4 regions of the Bacillus sp. UNCCL81 genome follow, and region 4 is predicted to be linked to each of the others. Evidence: riboswitches for the same ligand, from Rfam matches in the RefSeq annotation. Region 4 holds a riboswitch; each other region holds the start of a gene.
What was found. Region 4 has a riboswitch for S-adenosylmethionine ahead of BM319_RS04060 (bifunctional homocysteine S-methyltransferase/methylenetetrahydrofolate reductase). Riboswitches for the same ligand answer to the same signal wherever they lie in the genome.
Positions count from the first base shown of each region.

Region 1: it holds a riboswitch for S-adenosylmethionine, as region 4 does, so the genes downstream of both, BM319_RS05935 (2,3-diketo-5-methylthiopentyl-1-phosphate enolase) here and BM319_RS04060 (bifunctional homocysteine S-methyltransferase/methylenetetrahydrofolate reductase) in region 4, are expected to answer to the same signal.
Region 2: it holds a riboswitch for S-adenosylmethionine, as region 4 does, so the genes downstream of both, BM319_RS06205 (LLM class flavin-dependent oxidoreductase) here and BM319_RS04060 (bifunctional homocysteine S-methyltransferase/methylenetetrahydrofolate reductase) in region 4, are expected to answer to the same signal.
Region 3: it holds a riboswitch for S-adenosylmethionine, as region 4 does, so the genes downstream of both, mmuP (S-methylmethionine permease) here and BM319_RS04060 (bifunctional homocysteine S-methyltransferase/methylenetetrahydrofolate reductase) in region 4, are expected to answer to the same signal.

Region 1 covers NZ_FOMF01000002.1:1,188,230-1,194,036, forward strand. Annotated here, with positions in the region: gene BM319_RS05925 (carbon-nitrogen family hydrolase) at 40-834, opposite strand; gene BM319_RS05930 (pyridoxal phosphate-dependent aminotransferase) at 981-2,165, shown strand; SAM riboswitch class I at 2,223-2,326, shown strand; gene BM319_RS05935 (2,3-diketo-5-methylthiopentyl-1-phosphate enolase) at 2,391-3,611, shown strand; gene BM319_RS05940 (2-hydroxy-3-keto-5-methylthiopentenyl-1-phosphate phosphatase) at 3,618-4,271, shown strand; gene BM319_RS05945 (methylthioribulose 1-phosphate dehydratase) at 4,268-4,894, shown strand; gene mtnD (acireductone dioxygenase) at 4,911-5,423, shown strand; gene BM319_RS05955 (DUF421 domain-containing protein) at 5,472-5,807, opposite strand, start outside.
Region 2 covers NZ_FOMF01000003.1:54,399-60,205, reverse strand. Annotated here, with positions in the region: gene BM319_RS06210 (ATP-grasp domain-containing protein) at 1-458, opposite strand, end outside; gene BM319_RS06205 (LLM class flavin-dependent oxidoreductase) at 474-1,523, opposite strand; SAM riboswitch class I at 1,684-1,790, opposite strand; gene BM319_RS06200 (Ger(x)C family spore germination protein) at 1,935-3,026, opposite strand; gene BM319_RS06195 (GerAB/ArcD/ProY family transporter) at 3,023-4,114, opposite strand; gene BM319_RS06190 (spore germination protein) at 4,115-5,479, opposite strand.
Region 3 covers NZ_FOMF01000007.1:109,590-115,396, reverse strand. Annotated here, with positions in the region: gene BM319_RS16215 (arylamine N-acetyltransferase family protein) at 1-499, shown strand, start outside; gene mmuM (homocysteine S-methyltransferase) at 659-1,615, opposite strand; gene mmuP (S-methylmethionine permease) at 1,590-2,999, opposite strand; SAM riboswitch class I at 3,082-3,185, opposite strand; gene BM319_RS16200 (DoxX family protein) at 3,662-4,036, shown strand; gene BM319_RS16195 (DUF2935 domain-containing protein) at 4,381-5,199, shown strand.
Region 4 covers NZ_FOMF01000002.1:827,522-833,328, reverse strand. Annotated here, with positions in the region: gene BM319_RS04080 (DUF3892 domain-containing protein) at 1-136, shown strand, start outside; gene BM319_RS24990 (hypothetical protein) at 373-822, opposite strand; gene BM319_RS04070 (hypothetical protein) at 1,065-1,361, shown strand; gene BM319_RS04065 (terpene cyclase/mutase family protein) at 1,376-3,241, shown strand; SAM riboswitch class I at 3,355-3,458, shown strand; gene BM319_RS04060 (bifunctional homocysteine S-methyltransferase/methylenetetrahydrofolate reductase) at 3,540-5,366, shown strand; gene metH (methionine synthase) at 5,363-5,807, shown strand, end outside.

The DNA.
Region 1 (5,807 bases), 360 kb from region 4:
ATTTTATAATCGTATTTTAGTTTATCGTTTTTTAATTTGTCAATTATTTTTTTGAAACTTTTTGTAAATCCCTTCTTTTCTGTCTTCAAAAATTGGGATTGTACCACGTATTTCATCAACTTTTTTCGGATCAATTTCGCCAAAAACGATTTCTTCATTCGTGCTGCCTTTGGTAACTACTTCTCCCCAAGGGTCAATGATCATTGATCCTCCACCAAATGTATTCGCTAAATCTTTTCCCACTCGATTACAAGCAACAACATAACATTGATTTTCAATTGCTCTTGCTTTTAATAAAATTTCCCAATGATTCATTCTTTGGATTGGCCATTCAGCAACAAAAAATAAAACTTTTGCACCCTTTTGAGAATGCGCTCCAATCCATTCAGGAAAACGCAAATCATAGCAAACAAAACCTGCAGCCGTTAATCCATCGATTTCAAAAAGACCATCAGTTTCCCCTGATTGAAGATAGTGATGCTCGTTCATTAACTGGAATAAATGAACTTTATCATAGGTTTTTACTACTTCACCTGTATTGTTTATAACAATTAACGTATTCGTTACACCATTTTCTCTTGCAATTGGGAACGAACCAGCAATCAATATTACGTTATTTGATTTTGCGATTGACTGAAGCTCAGAAATAACTGCTTCTTGTTGATCTGTGTGTACGCCAATTTCTTCCAGACAATAGCCTGTTGTCCATAATTCCGGTAATACGATTATACGGACATTTTCTTTAACAGCTTCGTTTATTTGAGTTTTCATTTTCTCTAAATTAGCCTTTGAATCACCTAATATAACATCAGATTGAATACACGCAGTTTTAATCACAATTTATTCACCCTATTCTAAATTTTATAGACATTTTTAAATCGAGCATATATGATGGTGAAAGTTATTGCAACAGTCGTTCATGAAAATCATTCGATTAAGAAACGATCTATTCAAATTAATTTTATTATATTTTTGGAGTGATTAACTTGAATCATAGTAAACTATTAAACAATTTACCAAAACAATTTTTTGCTTCACTAGTCCAAAAAGTAAATCAGTCAATCAGTAATGGTCATGATGTCATTAATCTTGGTCAAGGAAATCCAGATCAACCAACACCTGATCATATTATAAAAGCATTACAGCAATCTGTTGAAAATCCATTAACTCATCGCTATTCTCCGTTTAGAGGAATGAGCTCTCTAAAAAATGCTGTTGTAGAATTTTATAAACGAGAGTATGATGTTGATTTAGACCCAGAGGAAGAAGTAGCCATCTTATTCGGTGGAAAAGCTGGATTAGTAGAGCTACCACTTTGTTTATGTGATGCGGGAGATACAATTTTAGTGCCAGACCCAGGCTATCCGGACTATTTATCTGGTATATCTCTATCAAAAACAGTTCCATACATGCTTCCATTACTAGAAGAAAATCAATTTTTACCAGATTATAAGTTAATTCCTCAAGACGTTTTGGATGCTAGTAAAATATTATTTATCAATTATCCAAATAATCCCACAGGAGCTATAGCTACTGATGAATTTTTTAAAGAAACAGTTGAGCTTGCAAAAAATAATCAGATTACCGTTTGTCATGATTTTGCTTACGGTGCATTTGGTTTTGACGGCAAAAAACCTTTAAGTTATCTTCAAACTCCAGGAGCAAAGGAATGCGGGATTGAAATTTATACCCTTTCTAAAACTTATAATATGGCTGGTTGGAGAATCGGTTTTGCAGTTGGAAATAAAGAAGTTATTTCAGCAATTAATCTATTACAGGATCATCTTTACGTTAGCATCTTCCCTGCTGTTCAAGAAGCTGCCGCTGTTGCACTAACTGAATCGCAAGAAAGTGTCAAACAACTATTAGCTCTTTATGAAGAGCGTAGAAATGTATTTATTAGCGGTTGTCACGAAATTGGATGGGAAGTAACTGCACCAGCAGGTTCGTTTTTTGCATGGTTAAAAATTCCATCAGGTTTTACATCACAGGAATTTGCTGATCTTTTACTTGAAAAAGCTCATATTGCAGTCGCTCCAGGAAATGGATTTGGAGAATATGGTGAAGGTTATGTAAGAGTCGGCCTACTATCAGATACGGATCGCTTGAAGGAAGCAGTTGCTAGATTAAAAGAGATTGAAATATTTTCAAAATTTAATGTTTGACAATTGTGATTGTTCATGAAATAATGCGAATAGATTAAGAATTCAAAATTAAATATAACTTTATTCAGAGTAGGTGGAGGGACCGAGCCCGACGAAACCCGGCAACCGGCTAGTTAACTAGTACGGTGCTAATTCTCGCAGCATTTGCTGACAGATAAGGTGTAGGTAAACCTCTCCTTAGTGGAGAGGTTTTTTGTTTGATTAAAACTTTTTGGAGGTTTTGAAATGAGTGGAGTAATAGCAACTTACCAAGTTTATGATAAAAATCATCATTTAGAAAAAAAGGCAGAGTCAATTGCGCTAGGTTTAACGGTTGGTTCATGGACGAATTTACCTCAAAATGATCAAATTCAATTACAAAAGCATAAAGGCAAAGTACTTTCAGTTCATGAAATAGAATGCGAAGAAAATATAGTTAACTTTTTAGGCTATAAAGCGACAAAAGGGATTATTGAAATCTATTATCCTAGCTTAAATTTTTCAGCTGATCTACCAGCTATTTTAACAACTGTTTTCGGTAAGCTATCTCTTGATGGTGAAATTAAACTAATTGATTTAAATTTTACAGATGACATTTTAACTCTTTTCCCAGGTCCAAAATTTGGTATTAAAGGCATTCGAGAGAAGTTGGATGTATATGATCGTCCTTTATTAATGAGCATTTTCAAATCAATTATCGGCAGAGATATTCAATACATTTCAGGGGAATTAAAAAAACAAGCTTTAGGTGGCGTTGATTTAATTAAAGATGACGAGATTCTTTTTGACACGATTACCTCTATTACGGATCGCGTCACACACGGAAAAAATATTTTGAACCAAGTTTATGAAAAAACAGGACACAAAACTTTATACGCGGTGAATTTAACTGGCCGTACATATGAGTTAAAAGAAAAAGCATTACGGGCTGTTGAAGCTGGTGCTGATGTATTTTTATTAAATGTGTTCTCGTATGGAATTGATGTACTGCAAGGATTGGCAGAAGATCCATCAATTAATATTCCAATTATGGCACATCCTGCTGTATCGGGTGCGTTTAGTTCCTCTCCAATTTATGGTATTGACGCTGGATTATTACTAGGGAAACTTTTACGAATTGCTGGTGCAGATTTCAGTCTATTCCCTTCTCCATATGGATCAGTTGCATTACAAAAAGAGACAGCATTAAAAATCGCTGAAAACTTAACAGTATCAAATGGACTAAAAGAGACATTCCCAGTACCATCTGCTGGAATTCACCCAGGACTTGTACCTCAACTAATTCAAGATTTTGGAATTGAGCAAGTCATCAACGCTGGCGGCGGTGTGCATGGACACCCGGATGGACCAATCGGTGGAGGTAATGCATTTAGAGAAGCAATTTCAGCAACATTATCTGGAGTTGAGCTAAAAGACTACGCACTTCCAAATACATCACTACAAAAAGCATTACAACTTTGGGGGTAAACAACAATGGCAATAAAGATTTTTTGTGATTTTGATGGAACAATTACAGAGGGTGACAATATCGTTAATTTAATTAAAGAATTCACTCCACCTTCAGTAAGTGAATTAACAAGTGAAGTATTAAATGGCAATATATCAATTCGAGAAGGCGTAGAGAAAATGTTTGCTACGATTCCTTCAACGAAAAAACAAGAAATGACCGATTTTGTAATTGATCGTACTGTCATTCGAGATGGTTTTAGCGATTTTATTCAATTTGTAAGCGCTCAACAATATGAGTTGAAAGTTGTAAGTGGCGGACTAGATTTTTTCGTTCATCCTATATTAGCGGATTACCTTCCAACTTCGGAAATTTTATGTAATCGTACTGACTTTACAGGCCAAACTGTAAAAATTCATTGGGATCACTCTTGTGATGAAAACTGTACGAATGATTGTGGAATGTGCAAACCATCTGTTAAAAGAAAATTTAGTGAATCAAATGATTTTATCATTGTCATTGGCGATTCAATTACTGACTTACAAATTGCAAAAGAAGCAAATTTAATTTTTGCCCGAGATTTCTTAAAAGATAAATGTGTAGAATTATCTTTACCTTTCATTCCTTTTGAAAATTTCGATGATATTCGAGCTTCATTAGAGAAGGAGGTACTAGTATGAAGGACTTTTTCAAACATTATGATGAAATCCGTGAAGTAAAAAAAGTACTTGCTGATCGAGATTGGTTTTTAGGAACTAGTGGAAATTTATCAATTAAAGTAAATGAGGAGCCTTTGAACTTTTTAGTTACAACTAGTGGTAAAGATAAAACAAAACATACTTATGACGATTTTTTACTCGTTAATGAATTTGACCAATCTGTTTGGGATGAATCAAAAAAACCATCAGCTGAAGCCATTTTGCATCGTCTAATTTATCAACACACAAATGCAAAATGCGTTCTACATGTACACACTTTAGCAAATAACTTTATAACAAAGGATTTTCCATATCAAGATGAGTTATCTTTTTCTGGTATCGAAATTATAAAAGCATTAGGACTATGGGAAGAAGATGCAGAAATTACAATTCCAATTATAAAAAATCATGCGCATATCCCTACTCTTGCAAATGAATTTCTACCACATATTAAGAATGATCATGGTGCTGTATTAATTCATAATCATGGTATAACAGTATGGGCCGAATCGGCATTTGAGGCTAAGAAACATTTAGAAGCTTATGAGTTTCTTTTTCAATACGCATTACAAGGTATACAAAAAAATACATTTATAAAGAACTAATTTGGAGGAATGAAGAATGGCAACAATTTGGGTAGAAAAAAAAGATTATCATATTACAAGTGATGTTGAAGTAAAAGCATATTTAGAAGAACAAGGTGTTATTTATGAAAATTGGAATATCGAACAATTACAAAGTTCGTTACAAGAAAAATTTATTCTATCAGATGATGAAAAAGCAGCGATTCTTGAAACATTTAAAACTGAAATCGACAGTATTTCATCAAGACGTGGCTATTTAGCAAGTGATATTATTACGCTTTCAGAAGCAACTCCAAATCTTGATGAATTACTTAAAAACTTCAACCGTGAGCATCATCATACAGATGACGAAGTTCGCTTCATTGTTAGCGGTCACGGAACGTTTATTATCGAAGGAAATGAAGGCTTTTTCCATGTTAATTTGAATCCTGGAGATTTAATTTCTGTACCACCAAATGTACGCCACTACTTCACATTAGCAGAGGATCGTAAAGTAGTTGCTGTTCGATTGTTTGTTACTACTGAAGGCTGGGTGCCAATTTACGAATAATTTGATAAAAACTAAATTGACTCATATCCACTTTAGGATGTGAGTCAATTAATTTTCTTCTTCATTAAAATGATCTTCTCGGTAGTCGATATATAACGACCCGTCGGTTTGTACTTCAACAAAAAACACATCTGAAACTGATTTTATGCCTACCCTCTCAAGTTGAGCCATTAACCATTTTTTATCCAAGTTTAAATTTGATAATGCGTCTTCATTTACTTCCCCGTCAGTTACCACTGCTGTTGAAGTTGGAAATAACAAAGTTTTTTTCCACGTTTTATTTTTTTTCGTTTTAACATCTTTTGTTTTCATAATGGACAGACTGCCATCGATTTCAAATATAGCGTACTCAACATCTTTCAACGAATAAATACTCTCATTACG
Region 2 (5,807 bases), on a different contig from region 4:
ATACTATGGAAAAGCTGAACACCTAAGCCTTTACCTGCACGATTATGTTTTGTAATAAATGACTGTCCATCAAAGCTATTAGCTGCCTTAATAATGTTTTCTTTTCCAACCGCTGCAATCGTTTTTGGAGTCTTAACACCATACTTTTCTAGCTCTAAGTATTGTAAAACCTTACTAACTTCTAGCTTTAGGGCATTCGTACCATTTAAAACCGTACGGCCATGTGCTTCAAGCCAAGCTAAGACTTGCCCAGTAAATTCTGCTGCAAAACGATGATCACGTGTATGAGAAGAAGCACTCATTCGACTATAGAAAATCCCTTCTGGTGGTACGGTTGATAAATCAACAGTACCTTCGTCTAAATGCCATTCTTCAAATGGAACACCAAGCTCCTCTAATCTTTTTGTTAAATGGATTGTCCATTCACTATTTTCATGTATTACATATACTTTGCTCATTTTTATGTCCCCATTCTAGTTTTTTATTAAACTACGTTTTTTTTCTACTAATGGCATAACTTGCTTTGAAAAGCGTTCCATTTCCTCTAATTGAGGTGAAAATTGTAATAATAATAAGTCTAAGCCAGCTTCTTCATATTGTAAAATTCGATCTGCAATTTGCTCTGGTGTCCCTACTAGATTTGCTCTAAGACCACGATTTGAAACTGAGTAATCTTGTAATTGTATTTGTTGCTCTAATTGTGATTTAGTCGTGAAGTCTTTAAAGCCCGCATAACCGCTAGAATCTTTCACAGTCGTAATTTTTTCTAACTCAGCTAAAGCCTCTTCTTCTGTATCTCTACAAATAACATAAGCAGCCATACCGAAAGAACTTAAAGGTGCATTGCCAGTTTGTTCACGGCGTACTTTCATATCTGTTACTTTCTGATTAATTTCTTCAACTGTTCCACCGTGCATCACATAAGCGTCACATTTTTCAACAATTGTTTGCTTACCTTTTTCACTTTCACCACCTGCATAAAGAATCGGGTTTGGTCTTTGCACAGGTTTTGGAGCAAGTTTCGTATCTTTTAAGTCGTAAAATTTTCCTGAATAATTGAACGTTTCTTCTGTCCATAAGCCTTTTAGGACATCAATAAACTCCTCTGTACGGGCATAGCGTTCATCATGTTCTGTAAAAATACCGCCATATTGACGAGCTTCTTCTGCCCACCATGCAGAAACGACGTTTAGCGTAAAACGGCCGTTACTGATTTGATCGATATTAGCAGCCATTTTTGCTGTTACTGCAGGATTATGAAAACCTGGACGAATCGCGGTCATAATTTCGATTTTTTCCGTTACTGCAGCAAGTGCCGCTGCTGTAGACCAAGCTTCAAGGGAATCATGTTCTGGACCTTTAATATCGTTTAAATATAATTCAGCAATTAAAGTAGTCGAATATCCCCATCTTTCAGCTGATTGAATGACCTCTTTAGCATATTCAAATGTTGGTGGCATGCTTTCGTCATCCACATTACGTAACCATCCTCCAAAAATCGGTAACCAAAAACCATATTTCATTTCTATTCTCTCCTTTATCCTCAAAATTATCTAGTTTTCGCATCAGTTAAGTTGGATTTATATATAGTGGAATTCAGTTTTGTTTAACCTTCCGCGTAAATAAATAAAAAATAAAAAAGCCTCTTTCATTCAGAAAGAGGCATCGGAAACAATTGTTTTCGACTTATCTATCAGAATGTTTTCATTCTGCAGGAAGTGGCACCGTTCCTAAATAAGGAGGTTGCCGGACGTCATAGGGCCTGATCCCTCGGTCACTCTCGATAAGTTTGAATTATGTAATTTCTTTAACTGAATCATAAATCCTAGTAAACAGATTGTCAATAAGGGAATTTAAACATTTTTTGAGATAGCGCTTTCATTTTTATTAGAAAAAATAAAATTTTATAATTTTTTATTGCCATTAAACCGAAGTTAATACATAGTACCAGTTCCCTTTAGTATCACTTCTGATTTTACTCGAAGTTCAAGTTTTGGATAAATTTCTTCCCACTTATCTATTACTTTTTTTGTCACTCCGTATTTTGCTTGATAGTTTAACCCAAGTCCAAGTGGATCAACATTTAATTCCTGTAGACGTTCTAGAAATTTTTTTGTTCTTGAGCTCATAATGATTGATGCTATCTTCTCATACTCTTTCAATTCTCTATCTTGATGTAATGTCTTTTTAGATTCCTCAATGAATCCTTTTACCTTTATATGAACGTCTACATATGGTTTTTTATTTTTAGGCATAACAATTTTCATGTCAATTTTCGTATTTCCAGCACTTACGAAAAACTGATTCTTTCCTTTTCCAACATTAATTAATGTTGTTTTTTTGGGATTTAAAAGTTCATTAAGTAATCTTGTTTCGTCGCGATTTAATACTGCTTTAAATTTTGTTCCTTTAAAAACTGCGGAAGTATTAATTTTAAAGGTACTATCGAACGGTTCAATAATAGGTAAATATGGATCTATACCGTTTTCTGTCAATCGCATATAATAATCATTAAGTATCTCTGACATTACATATGGTGACCTATTTGATTCTTCATTAAAAGCTAACACAAGAGCGTTACCCGCTAATCTCTCTGATTTAACCCTCCATGATAAAGCTTCTTTTGCAGAAGGTTCTCCTACAGCTACATAAGCAACACCTTGAATATCTGGCCGTTTAATAAACCACTTCATCAAATCAATTTGGTTTTCAACTAGTAGATCTTTATCAATAACGATTACCCTACATTGAGCAAAATCTAATTTTTTATCTACTAAAGATTGGATTATTCTAATGGCCTCAGAAACTGAAGTTGATTTTTGAGAAATAATTTGAAAATTAGACCTTCCCGCTCCAATTTGTGCTGTAGGGATGGCTAATTTCACTGACACTAGGTAGATGCCATTTTCATCTGTATGATCAATTCCTATCCCTACGACAAAAAAACGTTTATCAACATCGAGTAATTGGCAACCAGACATAAAACTTAATTCCATAATTAACAACAACGTTAATATACGTTTCATGCTCTTTGCCTCCGAGATAAGAAAAAAATTAACACTACTAATATGACTTCAGCAGGAAAACGGATATTTTGCCATATTTTAATCAGATCAAAAAATTCTCTTTCGTTCGTAAATGTCTGCAGTGTCAACGTAACGGCTCCAAAAAATAGTAAAGTCATATATCCATAAAATTTCCTTTTTTTAGCAGGTTTTAAATTATAATTAAAAAACATTCCTTCAAATAGTTTTAAACCAACATGCCATGTTAGTATACCAAATAACAGTGACATCAAAAGGAATATATAAACCATCAAATATAGCACTCTTTCGATAAACCCATATTCCATTCTTAGAGAATCAGTTATGAAGATCCAAGGAAACACTACATCATTAATCCCTTTAATACCTAAAAAAGCAATTGGAACGAAAAATGTAAAACTAATTACAACGAATCCGATTAAAGGTAAAATCCACAGAAATTTAACAACCTTTTTCGTATCAAGATAACGATTAAGGATAGCTAGATTTATATAGCCTGTAAAAAAATAAGTAGCAGCAGAAATAGAACTATAGTTAGGCATTTGCCAAAAATAATGGAGTATTCTTTTAATATGGACGAAATAAAAATAATTGCTTGCTATAGCTTTATAAACGATAAAAAAAACAACTGGAGTAGCTACAAGTACCATTATTTCAATAACGTTGAGGATTGATTTTGTATAACAATTTGCTCCATAAATAACAATAACTAGAAAAAAAGCTAAAACGTATCCCATATTTAACTCCGTATTTAAATACAGTACAGTAATATATGTGAAAGAAATTAAAACAAATGCCCCTGCAGCCAACCACATTACGCCTAAAAATGCTAAGTAAATGTTTTTAACAAGTTTAGGTAGTCTATTGTTAAAAATTTCGGGCAATCCTTTATTAGGAAATTTACTTATTCCGATCGTAAACAAATAAATAAATATTCCACCAATCAAAACACTTAACACCATAGATATAAGAGACCCATTAAAACGCTCGCCAATTAAAATCATGGGTACATTGATAATGATATTTAACATCATTGTTAGCAGTACAGTATAGTAAAAGTGACGGGTCAACTAGCTTTGCCCCCCCTTTGGGTTCTCAGTTATCGTTTCAATTTTATCGGAAGATCCCCATTCAATCGCTAAAAAAGGAGTCCCAAAGCTTCGCTTATTAGCAAAATAACAGATAAGTACAAGCATACCTCCAACTAGTCCGACCAACCCAAAAAGAGTTGCTAATATAATCAGTGGGTATCTAATACATCGAATTGCGAAACTCATTGCACTGATTGGGACCGTAAAATTAGAAATGGCAACAAATGCAATAATAATAATCATGATGGAACTTACAAGTTGTGCTTGTTGTGCAGCTTGACCAAGAATAAGTCCACCAACAGTCGTAGCAGTTGGGCCAATTACTCGTGGTAGTCTAATACTAGCTTCAACTAACATTTCAACAGCTAACATCATAAAAAGCACTTCAAAAAATGATGGATAAGGAACTCCTGCCCTACTACCTGCAATCGTCAAAGTAAGTTGGGACCTTAATATTTCCGGGTTATACGAGGTAATTGCAATATAAAAAGCTGGTAACACCAATGTTATAATAAGGGCAATATATCTTATTGATTGCAAAAGTTTTTTTATCCAGAATGAATGATATAAGTCATCCATTGAAGATATAAAATCAAAAAATACAGTAGGCGTACTCAAAGCAAATGGCGTTCCATCCATAACAATAGCAACTTTACCTTGGGCAAGATTTAAAACAGTTCGATCAGGTCTTTCTGTTATCATCATTGTAGGAAATAAATGAATCTTTTTATCAGAAAGTTTCCTTTCTAATTGACCAACTGCTTGTATTACATCCACCTTTACCCTCTTAAGACGACTTTTTACTTCATCAATTACCTTTTGATCTGCATAATTAGAATCAAAAAGTATTGCTATTTTTGTTTTTGATATTGTTCCAACTGTTTGGTATTCAATGCTTAATTTATTCGAAGGATATCTTTTACGAATTAGCGCGATATTTGTACTGAGGTCATGTGAAAAAGCTTTTTGTGGCCCTTGAACTGATGTTTCTACTGAAGCTTCTTCAGATTCAGTATTCATATCACGAATCGCATTAAAAGCATAGATCCCATTCGATATGAAAATTAACACATTACCAGAAATTATATATTCACCTAAATACCTTTTGTTTTGAATTGATTCACAACTAGATAAGGAGAGTAAGTGTAAAAGAAATTTACTTTCTTTATCACAAAGCATAAGTGGTTGGATTATATCAGTTTTAATTTTATCTGCGTCACATAGATCTTGAAGATAAATTAAACTTATCTCTTGATCGTAATATTCAAAAGAATGGACAATTAAATCTTTTGATCCTTCAAATTCTAGCTTAAGCGCATTTATTACTGCCAATTGACTTCTCATCTTATGCTTCCCTCCTTCTATTTCTTTTCATATTTTTTTAGTATGTCAAATTAAAGCTTATCCATTCTATGCAAATTCCTTTTTTTCCCTTTCTTTGATAGATCAAAAATAGCTATTTTTCTTTTGGCTTACTGACTTAGACCTTATGAGTATGTTAATTTCAGATTCTTGATTTTTACTTGCTCATGAACCCTCTATGAGGAACTATATTTCGGATTCCTGCTCTTTTACTTACTCATCAACCCTTTATGAGGAACTATATTTCGGATTCAAGCTCATTTACTTACTCATGAACCCTTTATGAGGAACTATATTTCGGATTCTTGCT
Region 3 (5,807 bases), on a different contig from region 4:
TGTTTATGACAATATAGCTCAAAAATATCCGACTTTTGGAAGAACACATGTGACAATCCTATTAACACAAAATAAAGAATCATATTTAATTGATACGGGATTTGGAGCCAATCTTCCTTTAAAAGCAGTTCCCTTTTCCGGTGAGATGATTACTTCTAGTAATGGAGATTTTCGAATTAAAAAAGAAGGCACAGAATTCGGGGATTATGTATTGATGTTAAAACTAAAACATAAAGATCCCGTTTGGAGAATTGGATATGCATTTGATTCATGCGATGTCATTTCGGATGTGTCCGAATTTAATGAGATTCAAACAATTATTGCTGAGCACGAGGAATCCCCATTTAATAAAAACCCTTTAATGACTCAACTGACAAATGAGGGGAATAAAACTTTAACGAATACTTCTTTTACACAATGGATTAACGGTGTAGTAACGAAAGAGGATATTGATGAAATGAGATATAAGGAATTGGCAAAGCAACATTTTGGACTCTAATAAAAAATAGATTTACTATACAAAAGTAAACTTATTAACAATTATTTGTAAAAATTGTTAATAAGTTTCTTCTAATCATTCTATTGCCTATGAAAATTTAATGTTCTATCATTTTGCTTATTAAGTAATCAACCTCAATTATTACTTTGCTTTATGCAATTAGAAAACCTCTGAATGGCGCCATTTTTTCGATATATCCTTAATTTGTTGAGGTGTCGTTCTGCAGCATCCACCTATTAAACGTGCACCTAATTGGTACCATTCTTCAGATTGTATACCCAAGGTGCCACACTGTTCATGCCCATGCCATGTTTTTGTTTCCGGGTTATAAGTTTCACCAGAGTTGGGATAAACAAGAATTGGCTTTTTCGTATTTTCTCTCAATTCCTGGATGGCACCAGTTACAACAGTTACTGGTGCACAATTGATGCCTATTGCCACAATTTGCTCACTTTTTTCAAAAACTCTTGCACACTCAGCAAGCTTCGTACCTTCACTAATCTCTTTTTCATTTTTTAAAGAAAAGGATAGCCACGCATATGTTTCTGGGAACTCACGCAATAATCTATCTAAAACTATTGCTTCATGCAATGAAGGGATTGTTTCGAATGCTAATAGATCTGCACCAGCTTCAATCAAAGCTGATATTCTAGAACGATGAAAGTCTTCTAATGTTTTATCTGATACACCATAGTTGCCTATATACTCTGAGCCATCCGCAAGGTAAGCACCATACGGTCCAACTGACGCAGCAACCAATGGCTTAGGCCTATTCTTTTGCTTGTTCTCCTTCCAAAAATCATCTCTTGCTCTTCTTGCAAGTAGCACAGTTTTCCTGATTAACTCCAAAGCTTCCTGTTCTTGTATTCCACGTGCGGAAAAACCATTAATAGTAGCTTGATAGCTTGCTGTTATGGCACAGTCTGCTCCTGCACGAAAATAGTCTGAATGAACTCGGTAAATTAGTTCGGGATTTTCTAATAACACGCGTGCCGACCAAAGGGGATCGTCCAAATTACATCCATGTGCCTCCAATTCTGTAGCTAATGCTCCGTCAAGAATCATTATGGAATATTCTGATAAAATAGCTTCAATTGGATTGATTTTGTTCGACATAATTTACGCCCCTGTTCTTAAGATATTTTGATAGATAATAACTTCCATAGCAAAGCAAAATAAACGGTATGCCGCAATATAACGCAATTCTCTGTGTTGGATCAAATGCAATTCCAATACATGAAGCCAGGCAAAGGATAAAAGAAGAAATTGGTACCAATGGATATAATGGTGTACGATAGATCAAATCCTTTTCAGAATTTCCTTCTTTTAAAAATTGTCTGCGAAATAAGAACTGTGAAACACTAATACTCATCCAAACAACAACCACGGCTAAACCAGAAATTGAAACTAGTGCGATATAGACAGTATCTGGAGCTATAATACTAGAGAGCAACGCCAAACCTCCACCCACCATTGAGAAAATAACAGCATTGATTGGAACACCCTTCTTTGTCATTTTTCCAAAAATCGGTGATATTGTATTCTTATTTGCAAGTGACCAAAGCATTCTAGAAGAGGCATAAAGACCTGAGTTTGCCGCAGAAAGAATGGCTGTTAGGATAACAAAATTCATTATGTCGGCTGAATAGGGCACCCCAATTCGTTCTAGAACAGCAACAAAGGGGCTTTTTAATATCCCTGCATCCGACATAGGTAATAAAGCAGATAAAACAATAATTGTTCCTATAAAAAAGATAATCAATCTCCACAGGGTAGTACGAATGGCCTTCGGTATCGTTTTTTCCGGGTTGGCTGTTTCACCGGCTGCAATGCCTATTAATTCTGTTCCTGAAAAAGCAAAATTAACCGCAAGCATGGTCATTATAATGGCTGTAGCACCATTAGGAAATAAACCTGCACTTGTTAAATTAGAAAAAAATGGGGCTGTTTTTGAATGAGTCATTGGAAGAAACCCGAGCATTGCCGCTACTCCTAAAATAATAAAGATCACAATTGCTATAACCTTTATCGATGAAAACCAAAATTCAGTTTCAGCGAAAAACTTAACCGTAAGGACGTTTAATACAAAGATCATAATGGCAAAAAGAGCACTCCATACCCAAACATTAATCGATGGAAACCAACGCTCCATAAGTAATCCTGCGGCTGTAAATTCAGAACCTAAAGCAACAGTCCAAGTTAACCAGTATAACCAGGCTATTGTATATCCTGTACCCGGTCCAATGTATTTAGCTGCATAACTATGAAATGCGCCCGTTTCAGGCATATGTACGGAAAGCTCCCCTAAACATAACATGACTAGATAAACCACTAGCGCACCAATCAGATAGGATAGAATTGTACCAAATGGACCAGCTTGTTGAATCGTGTAACCCGAACTTAAGAATAAGCCAGTTCCAATAACCCCTCCAAGTGATAGCATGACTAAATGACGCGCTTGCATTTTCCTTTGAAATTCTTGCCTATCGATGTTTTCCATTTTTAATCTCCTTTTGATACTATCCAGAGAAAACAAAAACGCACTCTAAAAAAGAGTGCGCTACTGACAAATAAAATGAGTGGTCTTATCTATCAGGAGTTTCACCCGCTGGAATTAGCACAGTATCTTAATAGACCTGTTGCTGAGGTATCATAGGGCCAGTCCCTCCACCTCTCTGGATAAGAAATATATATTTTTAATAACAATATCAATTCACTTAAAAAGTGTCAAGATATTTCAGTATTTTCAAAAAAATACTTGCTGTAAAATGCTTTAATATGACTCGCTATACCAAAAAACAAATACTTGTGGTACAGAATATGTTTTTTTAACTAAATATCCACTATTCTATATAAGAATTGAATACATGATGGTTTTAACCAAATTTCACGATTTATATTGAGAGATATTTAAAATTCATTTATTTAAATTCAAAGTCATTTTTATGGATTTATCTTTAAACAATCTGCCATTTAAGTCGAGTAAGAAAATCAACAATCTACTTTAACAAAAAGAAAGATAAGAAAACTAATTAAGAAACCTCTACCCCTTATTACTGATTTTAATAAACAATCTAATCCAAATTTTAGATTGAATAGTTACTTTTGTAGTAATATGTGCTTTTTTCAATTGCATATATATTAGTAAAGGGGTGATAAAAAATGGATATTTTATCAATTATCTTGCAAATTTTATTAGCTCTTATGTTTTTAATTGCTGGGTTGGCTAAACTTTTTGGTTCAAAAACGAGTGTTGAAAGTTTTAATCACTTGAAATTAGCACAATGGTTCAGAGTAATTACTGGATTAGTAGAATTGGTTGGAGCAGTTGGATTGATTATTGGATTTTGGGAAGAAAGTTGGGTTCCAGCGAGTGGTTTGTTATTAGGAGTTGTGGCAATTGGTGGAATAATATCACATATCCGTGTGAAGGATTCGTTTAAACAAACTTTTACAATATTATTATTAGGTATTATTGCGTTTGTACTTTTATGGATTAATTATTCTGATCTCTCAAGTTTCCCAGGGTTTAATTAATTTGCAATCTATTCATACAGGGATTAATAAGGCGACGACAGAATAACGATTACAGTATTTAAATCAATCTTATATGTAAAAAGGAGCGATTTTAATATTGTATGATATCGTAATTATCTGCGCCGGACTGGCGGAAGCAAGTGCTGCTTTATTTGCAGCAAAAGCTGGTGAAAAAGTTCTAGTTTTCAAATAAATATTTTAGCATTACTTCTATTGAGGTAATGCTTTTTTATATTTTTTTAGTAATCTAATAGCTAATCTACTTAAGAAAGATGTATCAGTAATAATTCATTTTTTCATCAATATATTAGAAAGTGAAATGAATTATGTTAGGAGGGGTCCGATTGTCGGATGCATTTATAGCACGTTCTTTAGATGAGATTATGTTTTGGTCAAGGATTATGAAAGAGCATTCACTATTTCTTAAATTAGGCTTTAATTGTGATGATACTGAGTTAATACAAGAAGCAGATCAATTTTATCAAGTTTTTGAAGCAATAGGAAATAAAGCCCAATCATTTTCGCTTCAAACGGATCCTCAGCAAATTAAACAGTTTAATAGTGAGGTTCATCAAGCTGCTTCGATGATTTGGGCCTATAAGCGGAAAATCCTTAACTTACTCCTTACTTGTAAAATAACTGGAAATAACTTTCCTTTATTAGTTGATCATACTAGTAGGGAAGCGGCTTATTTTGCAAATCGGTTGACTGAATTAAATAATGGTCAACTCCAACCGCTACCTGCTGCAATTATTCAGGAAAATGTTTTCTTTTTAAGAATTATGGCAGACCATGCAAAATTTATCGGACATTTATTAGATCCATCAGAAAGAAAACTAGTAGATCAAGCGAGGGAATTTAGCCATGATTTTGATCAACTTCTCTACCAAGCCGTAGATTTAGAATCAATGAGACCACAATCGGAAACTGTTCCGATACTTGACCAATTCCTTGATGAAAACCGAGTATCGGTAAAATCACTTAGGGATTTTAAGAAAACAGCTCGCGACCTAATAGAAGCTTGTAGAATTAAAAGTATCATTCATCCACTGCTAGCAGACCATGTATTTAGAGAAGCAGATCGATTTTTGCATATAATTGACGCGTTCGAAGCCCAGTTAACAGGGAATGGAAACAGAAATATTGTACTGGACGATCATTAATAACACAGCAAGTTACCATAGAAACGAAAAAGGAATCTGATTAAGATTCTTTTTTTCAGTGTGTTGAAATATAAAATGGTCAATAGGGAACACGGACATTAAATGAACATTTATTAATGATGAAATTATCATTTTTTGGATGTTCTATTTATGGTTTTAAATGTTAATATGTTTGAGCAATTTTATGATTCTAATAACACTAGTAATGTTTTATCAGTAGTTAAAAATTTTATGAGCTAATTTTTAGAAAAGTATATTCAATTGATTAGTATTTAATGTTCGATATTAATTAACCTACAAACTGATTAATAAACAACTGTTAGGTTACTCTAAGTAAAGGTTATTTGATTAGGATTTATTGCATACTTTTTTTGATGAATAAGTTGATTGGAACGGAGGGGTGCTCGACTCCTATGGGATTAGCGGGAAGGCTAAAGAATCTCGCCCCATGGAAAGCGAGCATCCTGTAATGGAAATCAACATCATCCTACTCCTTTTACGAAAATTTGGTAATTTAATAGACAAGGTTTTTATTCAACAGAGTGGAAAAATAATCTGATTAAAGATTCTTTTTTTATTGCGCGTTGAAATTGACTACATCCTTTTTT
Region 4 (5,807 bases):
TCTTCAAGCTCTGCAGGAAGCAAAAAGTGGAAATTTAGCACATGTAGATGTAATCCATAAGTATGGTCGTGACATCCTTAGAAGTGAACCGGATGGTATAACAGAGAATAATTTGAGTAATTTACCAGAGTTTTAAGACTAAAAAGCCTATAAAAAATGAAGTAAACCCACTAGGGAATTTTCCTCGTGGGTTTTTTATTCGATCTACTCATTTGTCGTCAATCTTGTAATAGAAGTCAAATGAAATTGAGTGAACAAAAAATTATAGAGTTCAATATCAACATTCTCAATCATGATGAGGCATCTTCTATTTAAATCTTAGTATAGCTTGTCCACACTTTTAAAATATTAGTCTATAAGTGGGGAAGTCACTTATTCAGTTTGACTAAGTCTATTTAATCTTGGCAATTGGAATTGTGCAGCGTTTGCTTCTTCAGTTCCAGCGCCTTCGTTGTGTTCGGAATCTGTTCTGATTCTGCTTCTTTTGATTTTGCTGTCTCTGATTTTAATTCCTTGCTGTCCGCCTAATTCATCGTTATCTCTTCCAGCAATACCGCTTCTACCATTTCCATCTGCAAATTGTGAACGATCATTTGCTGTTTGGCTATTGTCTCTAGCATTTTGTCCGCCTTGATTTGCGTTCATTCCAACATTTCGATTAATTTGTCCTCCGCCTTCAGCTCTTTGTTCGACCTGGATGCGATTCTCTTTAATTTCAATGTTGAAAAAATTAAAATTGATTGAACCATCTGGATTAGCTGCTGCAAGCACCTCTTGAATTTCTTCTTTTAAAGCTTTGAAATCTTCAAATTCTGCTGCCATTGTAAAACACTCCTTTCTATCAATACTCTCACTATATTCACTTTTAATAGTTTCTGATTAGACATTTAATAGATTAGTCAATATATTAAATATTTTTGAGAAAAAAGTTTAAAGTAAATTATTTATTTCCCCTGAAATTCCCACTAGAAAATGTTGTTTTTTTCAAGTAACAGTTACTAATTACACAGAATAATTCATTATTTCACATTTAAATCATAGATTAATAATGGAGTGTGATCTAATTGAATCCTTTTTTAATAAAAATAGTGAAATCATTTTGCGGTGTAATTGTTATCGATCTGTTATTACTTATTTATTGCTTGTTACTAGGTAGCTATTTTCATATTTTACATTCATTTACTTGGTTCGGATTTAAAATAATTGTTTTACCTTTTAGTCTATTAGCATTTATTATTTCAATTGTTTATTTTAGTAAAAAGATAGAAGTCGAAGTATCAGAAGAAATTGATGAACTTGAAGAAATTGAAATTGAGCATTCAACAAGAATGGAAAAATACCATCAGCCAGAAAAAAATTGAACTGAGGTGGTAAAATGGACCTCGAAAATATTGTTTTACGAAATATTGAAGAGCGGATCAAACGTCTAAGAGCGAAACAAGATGAAGATGGTTCTTGGGAATATTGTTTTGAAGGTTCATTAATGACGGATAGTTTTATGATTTTATTAATGAATGATCTTGAATACAAAAATCAAAAGGTAATTAATGGGATTATTGATCGAATCATTAATCTTCAGCATCCGAATGGAGCTTGGAAATTATACGAAGATGAAAAAGATGGAAACATAAATGCAACAGTACAAGCTTACATAGCTTTATTAATCTCAAAAAAGTATTCAAAAGAACATTCGAGTATGAAAAAAGCTGAAAAATTTATTCGTGAGAACGGTGGTATTAAAAAAACACATTTTATGTTAAAAATGATTCTGGCTACTCATGGTTTGATTGAATATCCAAAATTATTTTATTTTCCAATGAGTTATTTTTTGCTCCCAGATAAAATGCCGTTAAGTTTATTTGATTTAAGTAATTATGCTAGAGTTCATTTAGTTCCAATGATTCTTTGTATAAATAAGCGATTTAAATTGAAATTGGATGACGATCTAAATATCGATCATCTTCTGGAAACTAGCGAGGTAGATTGGTTTTACGAAGAACGAGGGAGTTTTTATCAATTTTTACTTGAAGAAGGTAAGAAGCTAGCTTCATATCCTCTCTATTTTCACCAAAAAGGATATGAAAAGGCTGAAAGATTTATTCTGGATCGTATCGAAACAAATGGAACTTTTTATAGCTATGCTAGTTCTACATTTTATATGATTTATGCTTTAATGGCTTTAGGCTATGAATCTACTTCATCTGTCATTCAAAATGCACTACAAGGACTTCTTTCGTATGCAACCGATACAGAAGCCGGACTTCATATTCAAAATTCGCCATCAAAGGTTTGGGATACTGCATTATTGTCATATGCAATTCAAGAAGCTGGTTACCAAATAAATGATCCGATTGTTGCGAAATCAATTAGTTATTTAAGTAAAAAACAACAGAATTTGAATGGTGACTGGAAGGTTCATGCTAAAAATTTAAGTCCTGGTGGTTGGGGCTTTTCTGATGTTAATTCGTTTATTCCAGATAATGATGATACTGGAGCAGCTTTACGTGCAATTACAAGAAGTGCTTTGGATCAGTCCACATTACATGAAAGTTGGTTAAGGGGTGTTCATTTTTTACTTGGACTTCAAAATGACGATGGTGGTTGGGGAGCTTTCGAAAAAAATGTAACAAATAAATGGTTAACATTATTACCAATTGAAAATGCAAAAGGTGCAATTATCGATCCTTCAACTGCAGATTTAACTGGACGTATTTTAGAATTTATTGGAAATTATACGACGGTTTCAAACGATGATCCGATTGTGAAAAAGACGGTTAATTGGCTTTTAAAAAACCAAAAATCAAATGGTAGTTGGTATGGTAGATGGGGTATTTGTTATATTTATGGAACTTGGGCAGCGATTACTGGCTTAAGAGCCGTTGGAATTCCTAAAAATCATGAGGTGATTAAAAAAGCTGAAAAATGGTTAGTTAGTATTCAAAATGAAGACGGAGGTTGGGGAGAATCGGGTCTTTCAGCTGTTAAAAATAAATATATTTCTTTAAAATATAGTACACCTAGCCAAACAGCATGGGCAGTTGATACTTTACTTTCAATTCGTAATAAGGAAGATGAAGTAATTAGAAAAGGGATTAAATTTTTAACTACTCAAAGTGAATTGACTAATAAAGCATTAACTTATCCAACTGGATTAGGTTTACCTGGTCAGTTTTATATTCACTATCATAGCTATAATGAAATTTATCCGCTATTAGCACTAGCACACTTTAAAAATAGTTAAATAATACTATTATGTAAACAAAATATATTTATTTTTGGAAATCTTTCCATAAATGTCTTTTCTTAATCATATAAATATAGTAAACTGTTTTTATATTAAATATAACTAAATAATCCTTATCGAGAGTGGTGGAGGGACTGGCCCTTTGAAACCCGGCAACTTTAGCGAAAGCTAAAAAGTGCTAAATCCAGCATGTTTAAAACATGAGAGATAAGGCGTAATCTGTACTTAAACGTCATTCTCTCATTTTTTTTGAGGGAATGGCGTTTTTTATTTTATCTAAATGGGAAGTGATTGAATGGGTTTATTAGAAAAGTTAAAAGATGGAATTGTTTTAGGTGACGGTGCAATGGGAACGCTTTTGTATTCTGGCGGACTTCACAGCTGTTTTGAAGAACTTAATATTACAGAGCGTGATCGAATCATTCATATACATGAACAATATATAGATGCTGGCGCAGAAGTGATTCAAACTAATTCGTACGGTGCTAATGCTGGAAAACTGAGACAATATGGATTAGAAAAGCTGGTTAAGCAAATTAATCAAATGGCTGTTAGAAATGCTAGAGCGGCTTCAAAAAGAAGAGCATTAGTAATTGGCGGTATAGGTGGAATGAAATATGTAGGTTCTACTTTTACGACAGCTTTAGAACGTGAAATGATGTTGCTTGAGCAAGCTTCAGCTTTACTAGAAGAAGGCGTAGATGGGATCATGCTTGAAACATTTTATGATGAAAATGAATTATATGATGCTGTAAATCTATTAAGAGGAAGAACGGATTTACCGATCATTGCACAAGTAACACTACAAGAAATTGGTGTCATGCAAAGTGGTCAATATATCGAAAAAATTCTTCCTAATTTAATCGATTTGGGTGCAGATGTTGTTGGAATCAATTGTCATCTAGGACCACTTCATATGTTGGAGTCATTAAATACTGTCTCATTACCAACGAATGGTTACTTATCGGCATTTCCTAATTCGGGATTACCACTATACAATGAGGGAAAATACGTATACAAATCGAATCCAGAATATTTTGAAGATATGGCAAAACCATTTATTGAACAAGGTGTAAGACTTATCGGTGGATGCTGTGGTACAACACCAGCACATATCGCTGCTTTACGAAGTAAGATTGATACTTTACAGCCTGTTACAAAAAAAGATGTAAAAAACAGAACAATAAAAATTACAATCCCTAAGCAAGAAGAACAAAAGAATGAAACATTAGCAGAAAAGGCAAAAAAGAGAACGACGATTATAGCAGAGCTAGATCCACCAAAAACATTACAAACAAGAAAGTTTTTTGAAGGAGCGAAAGCATTACATAGCGCAGGGGCTGATGCAATTACGCTAGCAGATAATCCATTAGCTTCACCTAGAATTTCGAATGTGGCGATGGCATCACTTCTTCAAAGATTGGATGTACCAGTTTTGACGCATTTAACTTGTAGAGATCGTAATATGATTGGACTTCAATCTCATTTAATGGGACTTTCAACTTTAGGTTTAAATGAAGTTCTTGCAATAACAGGTGATCCAGCAAGAGTAGGCGATTTTCCAGGTGCAACTTCAGTATATGATGTAGCATCACTTGAACTTATTCGAATGATTAAGGAAATGAACGATGGAAGGTTATATTCTGGTAAAAGTTTAGGAACTGGAACGAGATTTTCTGTCGCTGCTGCTTTTAACCCGAATGTTCGAAAGTTTGATGCCGCAATTAAAAGGCTTGAGAAAAAGGTTGAGGCGGGAGCGGATTACTTTTTAACTCAGCCAATTTATGATTTTGAAACGATTGATAGGTTATATGAATCAACTCGTCATATTAAACAGCCAATTTTTATTGGGATTATGCCACTAGTTAGTAAGAAAAATGCTGATTTTATCCATTATGAAGTTCCAGGAATTACATTATCCGATGAGGTAAGAAACAGAATTTCATCAGTTGAACCTGAGAGAGCAGTTGATGAAGGTAAAAAAATTGCAAAAGAGCTTATTGATTATGTAAAGGATAAATTTAACGGCATTTATTTTATCACTCCATTTTTGAAGTATGAAATTACAGAGGACTTAATTCAATTTACTAAAAGCAGCAATAAAGAGGAGATTCAACTATGAAAACATTAGACGTAGCATTAAAAGAAAAAATATTACTTCTTGATGGAGCAATGGGAACGATGATCCAGCAAAGAGATTTAACAGCAGATGACTTTGGTGGAGAAGAATATGAAGGTTGTAATGAATATTTAGTTGTTACAAGACCAGATGTTATACAAGAAATTCATGAGGAATATATATTTGCTGGGTCTGACATTATCGAAACGAATACATTCGGAGCAACAAATATTGTTTTATCGGATTATAATTTACAGCATTTAGATATTGAACTAAATGAAATTGCAGCAAGTATTGCAAAGCAAGCTGTTGTGGCATCCGGTAAAGATGTATATGTTGCAGGTGCGATGGGGCCAACGACAAAAGCAATTAGTGTAACAGGTGGTGTGACTTTTGATGAATTAATTACTGCTTATAATCGACAAGCAACTGGATTAATAAATG